2 regions of the Streptomyces sp. NPDC015242 genome follow, and region 1 is predicted to be linked to the other one. Evidence: riboswitches for the same ligand, from Rfam matches in the RefSeq annotation. Region 1 holds a riboswitch; the other holds the start of a gene.
What was found. Region 1 has a riboswitch for S-adenosylmethionine ahead of thrC (threonine synthase). Riboswitches for the same ligand answer to the same signal wherever they lie in the genome.

Region 1 (7,559 bases):
GGTGCGGGACGCCAGGGTTGGGGAAGAGCAGCGGTGCAGCGTCGGCGAATGGCAGGAACGATCGCGGTGGCGTCCGCACTGGGCATGACGGCGGTCCTGGGCGGCTGCGGCGTCACGGGCGGCTCCGGGGACGTCACCCTGAAGCTGGTCGCCGCGGACTACGGCGACAGCGCGGCGAACAGCTCGAAGAAGTACTGGGACAAGCTCGCCGCGGAGTACGAGGCCGAGCACCCGGACGTCACGATCGACGTCAGCGTCTACTCCTGGAACGACGTCGACCGCAAGGTCCGGGAGATGGTGGCGGCCGGGGACCCGCCGGACATGGCGCAGATCGGCGCGTACGCGGACTACGCGGCGCGGAACCAGCTCTACAAGGCCGACGAGCTGCTCTCCATACCCGTGCAGGCCGACTTCGTCGGGCAGCTGGCCTCGGCGGGCCAGGTCAAGGGCGTGCAGTACGGCATGCCGTTCGCCTCCTCCACCCGCGTGCTCTTCTACAACAAGACGCTCTTCGCGAAGGCCGGCATCACCCCGCCCGAGAGCTGGGACGACCTGGCCGACGCCGCCGGGGCGCTCAAGGCGGAGGGCGTGAAGTACCCCTACGCGCTGCCCCTCGGCCCCGAGGAGGCGCAGGCCGAGACCATGCAGTGGATGCTCAGCGGCGGGGGCGGCTACACCGACAGCGTCGACAGCTACGGCATCGACTCCGCGGAGAACATCGACACCTTCGCCTGGCTGAAGAACGAACTCGTCGGCAAGGACCTGACCGGGCCGGTCGCGCCGGGTGAGCTCAACCGGGCGGACGCCTTCGCGGCCTTCGCCAAGGGCCAGGTCGGCATGCTCAACGGCCACCCCTCCCTGATGAAGATCGCCGGGGACAAGGGCGTGAAGTACGGCATGGTGCCCATGCCCGGCAAGGACGGCCCGAGCAAGTCCACGCTCGGCGTCGCCGACTGGATGACGGCCTTCCGCGAGCACGGCCACCGCGACCAGATCGGCGACTTCCTCGACTTCGTCTACAGCGAGGAGAACGTGCTGGCCTTCTCCCGCGAGTACGACCTGCTGCCGGTCACCTCCTCCGCGTCCGCGACCATGACCGCCGCCGAGGAGGACAAGCACCTCAGGCCGTTCCTGGAGGAGCTGCCGTCGTCGGAGCTGTACCCGGTCGGCAAGACCTCCTGGGCCGACGTCAGCGCCCAGGTCAAGACGCAGATCGGCAAGGCGGTCGCTCCCGGGGGCAGCCCGTCCGGTGTCCTCGGCCACCTCCAGGCGGCGGCGGTCCGGGCGGAGAGCGCGGAGTAGTCCCGCTGTCGGTGGGGGGCGTTACGGTGCCCCCCATGGACGAGCACACCGACGACGACACGGACGGCCGGGGGCTCGGGCGCCGGGAGCGGGACATCCTCGCGCTGGAGCGCCGCGGGTTTCCCGGTCCGGGCGCGAAGGAGCGGGCCGTGCGCGAGGAGCTGGGACTGGCACCCGTGCGCTACTACCAGCTCCTCAACGCCCTGCTGGACGACCCGCGGGCCCTGGCCCACGACCCGGTGACGGTCAACCGGCTGCGGCGGATCCGGGACCGGCGCCGGTCGGAACGCTGACCGGGGGCGGGAGGGCTCAGCCCAGCCGGCCGGCCAGCTCGCGCAGCAGCGCCACGACGCCCTCCGGGCCGTCCACCACCACGTCCGCGCGCTCACGCAGCTCGATCACCTCGTCGCTGCCGCTGCACACCAGCAGGCCCGGGGTGCCCTCCGCGCGCAGGGCGTCCACGGCTCCGAAGGCGGGCAGGTCGCCGAGGTCGTCACCGGCGTACAGGACGGACTCGGCGCCGATCTCCCGGGCGAGGGCGCGCAGGGCGACGCCCTTGTCCATGCCGGGCGGGCGCAGCTCCAGGACCAAACGGCCCGGCTCGACGATCAGGCCGTGGCGCTCCGCCAGCTCGGTCAGCGGTGCGCGCAGCGCCTCGAAGGCCGTCTGCGGATCGGGTGCCCGGCGGGTGTGGACGGCCACCGCCCGGCCCTTGTCCTCCACGAAGGTCCCGGTCCCGTCGAGCAGCGCGGGCAGCTCGGCGCGGACGGCCGCCACACCGGGGTGCGGCTCGGGGGTGCGGACCTCGCCGCTGCGGGCGTCCCACCGCTCGGCGCCGTAGTGCCCGAGGACGACGAGGTGCTCCAGGCCGGGCACGCCGGCGAAGGCGCCGTTGCGCACGGCGACCGCGGCCGGCCGGCCCGTGATCACCGCCACGGCGGCGACCTCCGGCGCGAGCGCGGCCAGCGCGGGCACGGCGTCCGCGTGGGCCCGGGCCAGCTCCGGGTCGGCGACGATCTGCGCGAGCGTCCCGTCGAAGTCCAGGCCGATCAGCGCCTTGCCGGGGCGGGCGAGCAGGGCCTCCAGACCCTCCAGGCCCTCCTTCGTGACGGGCGTGGGCAGCGGCTGCGAGGCGGGCATCGGGCCGCTCATCCCTTCAGCGCTTCCAGCTGGTCCACGAACCACCGCGCCGGCGGCAGCGCCGTGGCCGCCGCCGCGAGGCGCTTGCTGCGCTCGGCCCGCTCCTCCGGGCGCATCGACAGCGCCTCGTGCAGGGCCGCGGCCGTGCCCGTGATGTCGTAGGGGTTGACCGTGATCGCGTCCTCGCCGAGCTCCTCGTGCGCCCCTGCCTCCCGGGACAGCACCAGCGCGCAGCCCGCGTCGGAGACCACCGGGACCTCCTTGGCGACCAGGTTCATGCCGTCGCGGATGGGGTTGACCAGGGCCACGTCGGCCAGCCGGTAGGCGGCCAGGGAGCGGGCGAAGTCGTCCTTGACGTGCAGCACGACCGGCGTCCAGCCCGGTGTGCCGAACTCGGCGTTGATCTCGTCGGCCAGGCGCTGCACCTCGGCCGTGTAGTCCCGGTACACCGCGAGGTCCTGCCGCGAGGGGTAGGCGAAGGCCACGTGCACCACGCGCTCGCGCCACTCGCCGTGCGCCTGGAGCAGCCGCCGGTAGGCCAGCAGGCCGCGCACGATGTTCTTGGACAGCTCGGTGCGGTCGACGCGGACGATGGTGCGGCGGCCCTCGCCGATCTCCTCGCGCAGCGCGGCCATCCGCTCCTCGACGTCCGGCCGGTGCGCGCGCTCGCGCAGGAAGTCCGCGTCGGCGCCCAGCCCGTGCACGCCGACGCGGGTGCCGCCGAGCCCGCCCGCGAACCGCTCGGCGCACGCGGTGAACGCGTCCGCCCAGCGCTGGGTGAGGAAGCCGAGCCGGTCCGCGCCGAGCATGCCGCGCAGCACCTGCCCGGCCACGTCGTCCGGCAGCATCCGGAAGTACTCGGGCGGCGCCCACGGCGTGTGCGAGAAGTGGCCGATCCTGAGGTCCGGGCGCAGCTCGCGCAGCATGCCCGGCACCAGCGTCAGGTGGTAGTCCTGCACCACGACCGCCGCGCCCTGCGCCGCCTCCTCGGCCAGCGCCTCGGCGAACGCCCGGTTGTACGTCTCGTACGACGCCCACTGGCGCCGGAACTCCGCGTCGAAGACCGGCTCCAGCGGCGTCTGGTAGAGCATGTGGTGCACGAACCACAGCACCGAGTTGGCGATGCCGTTGTAGGCGTCGGCGTGCACGTCGGCCGGGATGTCCAGCATCCGCACGCCGTCCTCCCCGACTCCGCGCCGGACCGCCTCGCGGTCGCCGTCGGACAGCGCCGAGCAGACCCACAGCGCGTCGGCGTCCGAGCCGATCGCGGAGAGCCCCGAGACCAGCCCGCCGCCGCCCCGCTTGGCGTCCAGCGAACCGTCCTCACCGACCGTGTAGGAGACCGGGCCCCGGTTGGAGGCCACCAGTACCCGTGCAGAACCGTGCGTCGAACCCATAGGCCTCAACCTAGCCCGGCTGTAAACGCTCAAACGTACGGACCTGCCGCGTCCGGCCGAAAACGGTCACGGTCAGGCGGCCCGTCGCGCCTGGTACTCGGCGATCTCCACCATCGGCGGACGTTCCTCGGTGTCGACGGAGTACGTCCGCGGCTCGAAGCCGTCACCGCCCCGCTCGAACTGCGTCAGGGACGGCCGGATCAGATGCCCCCGGGCCAGCCGCAGCTGGGCCGTGCGGTAGATCTCGGCGGCCATCCGGCCCAGCGCCTGCCCGTCCTGGTGCCGGTGCTTGCGCACCCCGACGTCCACCTGGGCGAGGGCGTCCAGGCCCACCAGGTGCAGGGCGTCGACCAGCATGCCCAGTTCGACGCCGTAGCCGACGGGGAACGGCAGCCGCTCCAGCAGCGAGCGGCGGGCCGCGTACTCCCCGCCCAGCGGCTGCACGAAGCCGGCCAGCTGCGGCCAGTGCATGTTCAGCAGCGGGCGGGCCATCAGCTCGGTGACCCGGCCGCCCTGCCCGGCGGCGCCGCCGAGGGGACGGTCGTACATGCCCTTCACCAGAGCCACGTCCGGGTCGGTCAGCAGCGGGCCGACGATCCCCGAGACGAAGTCGGACGAGAAGTCCCGCAGGTCCGCGTCGATGAAGCAGACGATGTCGCCGCGCGTGACGAGCAGCGAGCGCCACAGCACCTCGCCCTTGCCGCGCACGGCCGGGACGCGCGGGAGTATCGCGTCGCGGTGCACCACGGTCGCGCCCGCGGCGGCGGCCACCTCGGCGGTGCGGTCGGTCGATCCCGAGTCCACGACGACCAGCTCGTCGACGAGCGGGACCTGCAGCATCAGGTCGTGGCGGATGACGGCGACGATGTCGCCGACCGTCTCCTCCTCGTTCAGGGCGGGCAGCACCACGCTCACCGTCCGGCCCGCGCGCTGCTTGGCGGCGAGGATCCGGTGGAGCGGACGCTCGGTGGCGGACCAGGAACGGGTGCCCAGCCAGCGCTCGACTTCTTCCAGCACCGTGGCGGCTCCTTCGTTCTCTCGGCGGGACGACTGTGAGCCATCTCGCGGTTCGGACGACTATCTCAACTGTCCTGGTCGTCGGTTACAGTCTTGAACAACGCGGGTGACCATCGCATGTCCGAGGTCGGCCGCCGCCTACAACCACATACAGCTCATCCAGAGGGGCAGAGGGAAACGGCCCGATGAAGCCCCGGCAACCCTCCAGTCGGTTCTCGTAGGTCACTGGCGACCACAGCGCGAGGCTCCCGGCTAGGGAAGGTGCCAAATCCGTCTCACGGCGAGATGCGTCGTGAGGAAGATGAGGAGAAAGGGCCTCGCCTCACATGGCTGTGCAGACTGTTGCAAGCACCACGAACTCCACCGTAGACCTCGGCCCGGCCGCCGCGCTGAGCTGCCGTGAGTGCGGTCACCGCGTGCCCCTCGGCCCGGTCTTCGCCTGCGAGGAGTGTTTCGGCCCGCTGGAGATCGCCTACGACTTCTCGGCCTACGACGCCGAGGAGCTGCGGAAGAAGATCGAGGCGGGACCCGCGAACATCTGGCGTTACGCCCCGCTGCTGCCGGTCCCGGCCGACGTCGCGGACAAGCCGAACCTCAACCCGGGCTGGACCAAGCTCGTGCAGGCCGACAACCTGGCGCGCGAGCTGGGTGTCGACGCCGGCAAGCTCTTCGTCAAGGACGACTCCGGCAACCCGACGCACTCCTTCAAGGACCGCGTCGTCGCGCAGGCCCTGGAGGCGGCCCGCGCCTTCGGCTTCACCACCCTCTCCTGCTCCTCCACCGGCAACCTGGCCGGCGCGGTGGGCGCCGCAGCGGCCCGCGCCGGCTTCCGCTCCTGCGTGTTCATCCCGCACGACCTGGAGCAGGGCAAGGTCGTCATGGCCGCGGTCTACGGCGGTGAGCTCGTCGGCATCGAGGGCAACTACGACGACGTGAACCGCTTCTGCTCCGAGCTGATCGGCGACCCGGCCGGCGAGGGCTGGGGCTTCGTCAACGTCAACCTGCGGCCGTACTACGCCGAGGGCTCCAAGACGCTGGCGTACGAGATCTGCGAGCAGCTCGGGTGGCAGCTCCCCGACCAGATCGTGGTGCCGATCGCCTCCGGCTCGCAGCTCACGAAGATCGACAAGGGGCTCCAGGAGCTGATCAAGCTCGGGCTGGTCGAGGACAAGCCGTACAAGATCTTCGGCGCGCAGGCGCTGGGCTGCTCGCCGGTGTCGACGGCGTTCAAGGCCGGGCACGACGTGGTGCGGCCGCAGAAGCCGGACACGATCGCCAAGTCGCTGGCGATCGGCAACCCGGCGGACGGGCCGTACGTGCTGGACATCGCGCGGCGTACGGGCGGTGCGGTGGAGGACGTGACGGACGAGCAGGTCGTCGAGGCGATCAAGGTCCTGGCCAGGACCGAGGGGATCTTCGCGGAGACCGCCGGTGGTGTGACGGTGGGCGTGACGAAGAAGCTCGTCGAGAACGGGCTCCTCGACCCGGCGAGGACGACCGTGGTGCTGAACACCGGGGACGGTCTGAAGACGCTGGACGCGGTGGCGGGCACGGGGCTCACCGCGACCATTCGCCCGAGTCTGGAGTCGTTCCGGGCAGCTGGGCTCGTCTGATCGTTGTTCACTGCGGGCCGGTGGGGGTTGTTCGCGCAGTTCCCCGCGCCCCTGGGTCCGTCACCAAACCGGAGGTTCTGAAGTCATGAGCGTCACCGTTCGCATCCCCACCATCCTGCGTACCTACACCGGCGGGCAGGCCGAGGTCGCCGCCGAGGGGGCGACCCTGGGCGAGGTCATCGCCGACCTGGAGAAGAACCACACCGGGATCGCCGCCCGGGTGCTGGACGACCAGGGGAAGCTGCGCCGCTTCGTCAACGTCTACGTGAACGACGACGACGTGCGGTTCGAGCAGGGGCTGGAGACGGCCACCCCGGACGGTGCCGGAGTGTCGATCATCCCGGCCGTCGCCGGAGGGTGAACCGGCCTCGGCGTTACCTGGAGTAATGCCGGTTACCGAGCGTTCAGCGAATTGCCCCCACCGTGAGAGAAGCGGAGGGGGCAATTCTGTGTGATTGAGCGCGGTAGAGTTGGGGAACGCGATCCCGATCCGCTGATCGGAACCCTGCATTCCTGCCGCGAGCCCGACAAGATGTAGCCAAAGTGTGCGCGTCTTTCGCGGCTTTTGTGGCTTTTCTGTGGCCCGACTTGCCCTGAATTCGGGTGAACTCTCCCCACATTCCGGACCCCGCGAGTCCAGAATTCTCGTCCGATTGACCTGTTGCAGACGGCAGTTGGACAGATACATTCAGCCGCGGTCGACGCGTTCCGGCGCACGCCCCCAACCGTGGGGGGTGAGGTCTGACCCGGGTCCGCGAAGTGTGGATCTGTGCAAGGGCCAGTAATAGGGGAGTTAGGCATGGCTCAGGGCACCGTCAAGTGGTTCAACGCGGAGAAGGGGTACGGCTTCATCGCGGTCGACGGTGGTGCGGATGTTTTCGTCCACTACAGCGCGATCCAGATGGACGGCTACCGCACCCTGGAAGAGGGCCAGCGGGTCGAGTTCGAGATCTCGCAGGGTCAGAAGGGCCCGCAGGCCGACATGGTTCGCGTCACCGCCTGAACGCGCACCACGACCAACGCGCAAGCGACAGGTCTTCTCTGAAGGGCCCGTACCCCCCGGGGTGCGGGCCCTTCGGCCTGCTCGCGG
Region 2 (7,559 bases), on a different contig from region 1:
AGCCGGTCACGCTCTTCGCGCAGCTCCCCGGCACCCCCACCTACGCCCCGCGCGACCTGCTGCGCCTGTCCGCCGTCCTGGCCCCGCTGACCGCCCTGCTCGTCCTGTTGTTCGCCGTCGCGGTGTGGCCGCTGCTCGGCGTGCCCGTCACCCGTTGAGGAGCCTTCCGTGCTGAACCGTGTCGTCGTAGCCCCCAGCGGCTTCAAGGAGTCCCTGTCGGCCGGGGCCGCCGCCGAGGCCATCGCGGCCGGTGTGCGCCGCGTGCTGCCCGGCGCCGAACTCGACCTCGTCCCGCTGGTGGACGGCGGTGAGGGCACGGCCGCGGCCCTGGCCGCCGCGACCGGCGGCGTGCTCGTCACCGTGCCGGCGACCGGCCCGGTCGGGGAGACCGTCGCCGCGCACTTCGCCCTGCTGGGCTCCGGGGACACGGCCGTGGTGGAGATGGCGGCGGTCGCGGGCCTCTCCCTGGTCCCCCGGGACCTGCGCGACCCGGGCGCCACGACCACGTACGGCGTCGGCGAACTGCTCCGCGCCGCCCTGGACTCGGGCGTCCGGCGGATCCTGGTCGGCTGCGGGGACTCGGGCACCTGTGACGGCGGCGCGGGCGCGCTGCAGGCGCTCGGGGCCCGGCTGCTGGACGAGCAGGGGCGCGAACTCCCCCGCGGCGGCCGGGAGCTGATCCGGCTGCACCGGGTCGACCCGACCGGCCTCGACCCCCGTCTCACGGGCGTGGAACTCCTCGTGGCCTGCAACCCGTACAACGTGCTGTGCGGCGAGCGGGGCGTGGCCCGGGTCTTCGGGCCGCAGAAGGGGGCGACGCCCGCGCAGGTGGAGGAGCTGTCGGCGGCCCTGGAGAACTGGGCGTTCGTCCTCACCCGCGACGCCGCCGTGCCGGGCACCGCGCTGCGCTCCGACCCGGGGACGGGAGCCTCCGGCGGGCTGGGCGCCGGGCTCGCCGCCCTGGGCGCCCGGCTCCTGCCCCGCTTCGACGTGCTGCTGGACCACCTCGACCTGGACGCCCGGCTGGCCCGCGCCGACCTGGTCGTCACCGCCGAGGGCGCCCTGGACCACCAGACGCCGCGCGGCAAGGTCCCGGCCGAGGTGGCGCGCCGGGCGAAGCTGTACGGCCGCCCGGTGCTGGCCCTGGCCGGCACCCTCGGCGAGGGCGCGCACCAGGTGCCGGGCGTGGACGCCTGCCACGGCATCCTGCCCGGCCCCATGGAGCTGGCGGAGGCGCTGCTGCGGGCGAACGAGCTGCTCACCGACGCCACCGAACGGGCCCTGCGGATGATCGTCCTGGGCGCCCGGCTACCGGCGGCCGCCGGTAGCCGGGCCCTTCACGCGGAGGTGTCCGGCACGCACCGCCCGTCCTCCGTGCGGTAGTTCCACTTCGCCCCGTCCGCCACGAGCTCGCGCACGGCCCGCACGAACCGCTCCACGTGCTCGTCGGGCGTGCCGGCGCCGAAGCTGACCCGGATGGCGTTGAGCGACTTCTCCCCCGGCGCGGCCTCGGGCGCCCCGCACTCGCCCTGCGTCTGCGGGTCGCTGCCCAGCAGCGTGCGCACCAGCGGATGGGCGCAGAACAGCCCGTCCCGCACGCCGATGCCGTACTCGGCGGAGAGGGCGGCGGCGAAGTGGGAGCTGTTCCAGCCGTCGACGACGAAGGAGATCACGCCGACGCGCGGGGCGTCGTCCCCGAACAGGGACAGGATCCGCACCTCGGGCACCTCGGCGAGACCCGCGCGCACCTGCTCGATCAGGTACCGCTCGCGGGCGACCAGGGTGTCGAAGCCGGCCTCGGTGAGGGCCTTGCAGGCGGAGGCGATGGAGTAGGCGCCGATGACGTTCGGGGAGCCGGCCTCGTGGCGGGCGGCGCTCTCGTGCCACTCCACGTCCACGCCCCCGTCCGCGCGGCGCGTGACCTTCCGGGAGGCTCCGCCGCCCGCGAGGTACGGCTCGGCCTCGCGCAGCCAGTCGGACCGCCCGGCCAGCACGCCGGAGCCGAAGGGCGCGTAGAGCTTGTGCCCGGAGAAGGCGACCCAGTCGACGTCGAGGTCCGCGACGGACACCGGGTGGTGCGGGGCCAGCTGGGCGGCGTCCAGCACGATCCGGGCGCCGTGGGCGTGCGCCGCGGCCGCGAGTTCCCGTACCGGCCACAGCTCGCCGGTGACGTTCGAGGCGCCTGTGACGCAGACCAGGGCCGGCCCGTGGGGGTCCCGGCCGGCGAGGGCGCGCTCCAGCGTCTCGACGGCCTCGTGGTGACTGCGCGGGGCGTCGAGGTACGTGACGCGGGCGTCGCGCCAGGGCAGCAGGGAGGCGTGGTGCTCGGTCTCGAACACGAACACCTGGCAGTCCTGGGGCAGCGCGGCGGCGAGCAGGTTGAGGGAGTCGGTGGTGGAGCGGGTGAAGACGACCTGGTCGCCGGCGCGGCAGCCGAGGAACTCCGCGACGGTCCGGCGGGCGTTCTCGAACAGGTCGGTCGACAGCTGGGACAGGTACCCGGCACCGCGGTGGACGCTGCCGTAGTACGGCGCGTAGGCGGCCACGTCGTCCCAGACCCGCTGGAGCGCCGGGGCGCTGGCGGCGTAGTCCAGCGCGGCGTAGGTGACCTCTCCGCCGGTCACCAGCGGCACGGTGACATCCCGTCCCAGAACGGGCAGCGGGGCACAAACGGACTGGTCTGCGGCAACGGTGGAGACGGACATCGGTGAACTCCCGTGAGATCAGGTGACTCCGCCCGCGAGCCCATGGGCTGCCGGCGGGGGTGAAGGAAGAAGGGATGCGGAGGCGGGGCTCTGCGGCCCTATCGCATTCGCTGACTCACGAAGAACTCCTCGACGACCAGGACCCCTGGTATCGCGAGGGGTCCGCGCTTGCCGCAGACCTCGCTGCCTGCGGCCTGGTCTTCACCCGGGGCACCCCGCCACGGACGGAGGGTTGCCGGACAGTCGGCCGGGGCCTCATGACTGTCACTCATGACCTGGCCAGGAACGTACGCGAAAAGATCGGCGTCCCGCAACCCGAGTCCGGATCGCGGGACGCCGCACGTCGCGCCCGGCTACGCGTTGCTGGCGGCCACCCACCGCTCCAGGGTCCGCTTGGCGGCCCCGGAGTCGAGCGACTCCGCCGCCCTCGCCATGCCCGCGCCGATCTGCTCGGCCAGCGTGCCCGTGCCCGGCTCCAGCGCCATCAGCGCCGCCGCCGAGTTCAGCAGCACCGCGTCCCGCACCGGGCCCCTCTCGCCGTCCAGCAGGCGGCGGGCGACCTCGGCGTTGTAGGACGCGTCCGCGCCGCGCAGGGCCTCCACCGGGACCAGTTCCAGACCGACGTCGCGCGGGTCGAAGGCCTCCTCGGTCACCTTGCCGTCGCGGACGATCCAGACCCGGGAGGTGGCCGTGGTGGTCAGCTCGTCGAGACCGTCGTCGCCGCGGAAGACCAGGGAGGAGTGGCCGCGCTCGGCGAAGACCCCGGCCACGATCGGCGCCATGCGCGGGTCGGCCACGCCGACCGCCTGGGCCCGGACCTTCGCGGGGTTGGTCAGCGGGCCGAGGACGTTGAAGATCGTCCGGATGCCCAACTGGCCGCGAGCCGCGCCCGCGTACCGCATCGACGGGTGGAACTTCGCCGCGAAGCAGAAGGTGATCCCGGCCTCCTCGGCCACCGCCGCCACCCGGTGCGTCGGCAGCTCCAGGTTGACGCCGAGCTTCTCCAGGACGTCCGAGGCGCCGGACGCGGAGGAGGCGGCGCGGTTGCCGTGCTTGACGACCTTCGCGCCGGTGCCGGCGATGACGATCGCCGACATCGTGGAGATGTTGACGGTCTTGGCGCCGTCGCCGCCCGTGCCGACGATGTCGACCGCCGGGCCCGGCACCTCGATGACGTTGGCGTGCGCGTACATCGCCCGGACGAACCCGGCGATCTCCTCGACCGTCTCGCCCTTGGCGCGCAGCGCCACCACGAACCCGGCGATCTGCGCGTCCGTCGCCTCGCCGCGCATGATCAGGTCCATCGCCCAGGCGGTGTCGTCGGCGGTCAGGTCGCGGCCTTCGAGCAGGCCGTTCAACAGCAGGGGCCAGGAGCGGCCCGCCGCGGTGTCGCCTCCAGCGGGGGTCACAGCGCTCATAAGCCGCTCCAGGGTCAGGTGTCCCGCACTACGGGACGAGAGTCTCAACGAGGTCCACCCTATCCAGCCCCCGGCACCGCGAAGGGCCCCGTCCGAACACCGGACGGGGCCCTCGTGTGGCGTGGCGAAGCAGTGATCAGTGGTGGCCGTGGCCGCTCGTGATCTCCCGGTACTCCTCGACGGTGGGCTTCGGGATCTGGGCGCCCTCGCCGTAGTAGGCGTCGCTGAGCTTGGCGCGCAGCTTCTCGGAGCCCTTCACCTTGCGCTCGACACCGTTCTCGTCGACCGTCGGGCCGAGCTCGACCGGCTTGTACTGCTCGTGCGCCGTGAGCGTGTACATCTGCTCCTGGCTGAGCGGCTCGTGCACCTCGATGAACTCACCGTGCGGCAGGCGCTTGATGATGCCCGACTCGCGGCCGTGCAGCACCTTGTCCTTGTCCCGGCGCTGCAGGCCGAGGCAGATGCGCTTGGTGATGACGAACGCGATGACCGGCCCGGCGAAGAACCCGATCCGGACGAACCAGGTGACCGCGTTGATCGACAGGTGGAAGTGCGTGGCGACGATGTCGTTGCCACCGCCGATCAGCATGATGATGTAGCCGGTGATCCAGGCGACACCGAAGGCGGTGCGCGTCGGGGCGTTGCGCGGCCGGTCCAGGATGTGGTGCTCGCGCTTGTCCCCGGTGACCCAGGACTCGATGAACGGGTACAGGGCGATGATCGCGAGGAACAGGCCGAACAGGACCAGCGGGATGAACACGCCCAGGACCAGCGTGTGACCCCAGAGGTTGATCTCCCAGCCCGGCATGGCGCGGACCAGGCCCTCGGCGAAGCCCATGTACCAGTCGGGCTGGGCACCGGTCGACACCTGGTCGGGCCGGTAGGGGCCCAGGACCCAGATCGGGTTGACGGTCGCGATGCCGGCGATGGCCGCGATGACACCGAAGACCAGGAAGAAGAAGCCTCCGGCCTTGGCCATGTAGACCGGCAGCAGCGGCATGCCGACGACGTTCTTGTTGGTCCGGCCGGGACCCGCGAACTGCGTGTGCTTGTGGTAGAAGACCAGGATCAGGTGGCCGACCACGAGCCCGAGCATGATGCCCGGCAGCAGCAGGATGTGGATCGAGTAGAACCGGGCGACGAAGTCGGTGCCCGGGAACTCCCCGCCGAACAGGAACATCGAGATGTACGTGCCGACGATCGGCACGGACAGGATCGCGCCCTGCGTGAAGCGGACACCGGTGCCGGAGAGCAGGTCGTCCGGGAGCGAGTAGCCGGTGAAACCGGTGAACATGCCGAGGACGAACAGCAGGAAGCCGAACAGCCAGTTGATCTCGCGCGGCTTGCGGAACGCGCCGGTGAAGAAGACGCGCATCATGTGCACGAACATGCCGGCGAGGAAGATGATCGCCGCCCAGTGGTGGATCTGCCGGATGAGCAGACCGCCGCGGACGTCGAAGCTGATGTCCAGCGTGGAGGCGAACGCCTCCGACATCAGCTGCCCCTGGAGCGGGACGTAACTGCCGTGGTACTCCACCTCGTTCATCGACGGGTGGAAGAACAGCGTCAGGTACACACCCGTCAGGATGATGATGATGAAGCTGTAGAGGCAGATCTCACCCAGCATGAAGGACCAGTGGTCCGGGAAGATCTTGCGCATGTTGGCCTTGGCCAGGGAGTAGATCCCCAGGCGGCCGTCGGCCCAGTCGGCGACCCGCTCTCCGGCGGGCGCCTTGCGGCGGTCGTCCTTGTTGCTCATCCGCGCTCCCAGAAGGCAGGACCGACGGGCTCTTCGAAGTCGCCGAGCGCCTCGAGGTAGCCCTCGTCGTTCACGCCGATGCGCAGCTGCGGCAGGGCGTGACCGGCGGGACCGAAGATCACTCGGGCACCGTCGGACAGGTCGAAGGTGGACTGGTGGCAGGGGCAGAGCACGTGGTGCGTCTGCTGCTCGTACAGGGAGATCGGGCAACCGACGTGGGTGCAGATCTTCGAGTACGCGACGATGCCCTCGTGCGACCACTCGAGCTCGCGCTTGTCCTTGATGTTCTCCGGCTGGATCCGGACGATCATCAGGGCGGCCTTGGCGATCTCGTTCTGGAACTCGTGGCTGTGCTCCTCCAGGCCCTCGGGCTTGGCGAAGGTCAGCGAACCGACCGCGACGTCCGAGGGACGCAGCGGCTGGTTCGTGTTCATGTTCACGAGCAGCTTGCCCTTGGACCACATGGTGTGGCGGAGCTTCTCGCCGGGCAGCGGGCCGAGGTCGCGCAGGAGCACGACGCCGGAGAGCGGCACCAGCGTGAGCGCGCCGAGCATGGTGTTGCGGATCAGCTTGCGGCGGCCGAGCGCGGACTCCTTGGCGCCCTGCTTGAAGTCCGCGAAGACCTTCTCGCGAACCTCGGGCTCCGCCTCGATCGGGTGCCGCTCGTCGGCGATCTCCACGTCCGACATCAGGGTGCGCGCCCAGTGGACGGCGCCGGCGCCGATGCAGAACAGCGCGATGCCGAGCGTCATGCCCAGCGCGAAGTTCAGGGCGCTGATGTGGCCGAGCGGGAAGATGTAGACCGACTTGTCGACCGGGATCGCCACGAACGCGGCGATGAAGGCGATGGTGGCCAGCATCGACACCGTGAACATCAGGGCGACCGAACGCTCGGACCGCTTGGCGGCCCGCTCGTCGATGTCCTGGATCCGGTGCTCGTGGGGCGGCAGGCCGGGGTCGGCGAACGGGTGCTTCTCGTCCGCGACGCTGACCACGCCGTGCTCGTCATGTCCTGCGGACTGCGCGGCAGGCAGGTTCTCTTCTGGAATGTCTTGGCTACTCATGACTTCTTGGCCTTTGCGGTCCGGGCGGCGACCCACACGGCGACGGCGATCAGTCCGCCGAGACCGAAGATCCAGCCGAAGAGGCCCTCGCTGACCGGTCCCAGACCGCCCAGTTCGAGGCCACCGGGGCTCTCGGTCCTCTCGCTGTTGACCGCGTCGAGGTACGCGATGATGTCCTTCTTGTTCTTCTCCGACAGGGTGGTGTCGGGGAAGGACGGCATGTTCTGCGGGCCGGTCTGCATGGCCTCGTAGATGTGCTTCTCGGAGACGCCCTCGAGGCTCGGCGCGTACTTGCCGTGCGTCAGCGCGCCACCCTTGCCGGTGAAGTTGTGGCACTGCGCGCAGTTCGTCCGGAAGAGCTCACCGCCCTTGGCGATGTCGGCACCCTCGGGGCTGTACTGGTCCTCCGTCGGCACGGCCGGGCCGGCGCCGAGGGAGGCGATGTACGCCGCGAGCTGGTCGATCTCGGCCTGGGTGTAGATGTTCTTCTTCTTCGGGACCTGCGGGCCCTGGGAGGTGGCGGCCGGCATGCGGCCCGTGCCCACCTGGAAGTCGACGGACGCGGCGCCCACACCCACCAGGCTCGGGCCGTCGGAGGTGCCCTGACCGCCGG

Region 2: it holds a riboswitch for S-adenosylmethionine, as region 1 does, so the genes downstream of both, ACF07N_RS34155 (aminotransferase class V-fold PLP-dependent enzyme) here and thrC (threonine synthase) in region 1, are expected to answer to the same signal.

The regions. Positions count from the first base shown of each region.
Region 1 is NZ_JBIBUF010000008.1:401,932-409,490, reverse strand. It holds gene ACF07N_RS27390 (ABC transporter substrate-binding protein) at 49-1,302, shown strand; gene ACF07N_RS27385 (DUF3263 domain-containing protein) at 1,338-1,595, shown strand; gene otsB (trehalose-phosphatase) at 1,612-2,442, opposite strand; gene ACF07N_RS27375 (trehalose-6-phosphate synthase) at 2,451-3,839, opposite strand; gene ACF07N_RS27370 (glucosyl-3-phosphoglycerate synthase) at 3,912-4,856, opposite strand; SAM riboswitch class I at 5,009-5,164, shown strand; gene thrC (threonine synthase) at 5,183-6,469, shown strand; gene ACF07N_RS27360 (ubiquitin-like small modifier protein 1) at 6,555-6,830, shown strand; gene ACF07N_RS27355 (cold-shock protein) at 7,269-7,472, shown strand.
Region 2 is NZ_JBIBUF010000012.1:264,274-271,832, reverse strand. It holds gene ACF07N_RS34165 (SLC13 family permease) at 1-158, shown strand, start outside; gene ACF07N_RS34160 (glycerate kinase) at 169-1,383, shown strand; gene ACF07N_RS34155 (aminotransferase class V-fold PLP-dependent enzyme) at 1,338-2,705, opposite strand; SAM riboswitch class IV at 2,865-2,981, opposite strand; gene trpD (anthranilate phosphoribosyltransferase) at 3,059-4,123, opposite strand; gene ACF07N_RS34145 (cytochrome bc complex cytochrome b subunit) at 4,260-5,882, opposite strand; gene ACF07N_RS34140 (Rieske 2Fe-2S domain-containing protein) at 5,879-6,946, opposite strand; gene ACF07N_RS34135 (c-type cytochrome) at 6,943-7,559, opposite strand, start outside.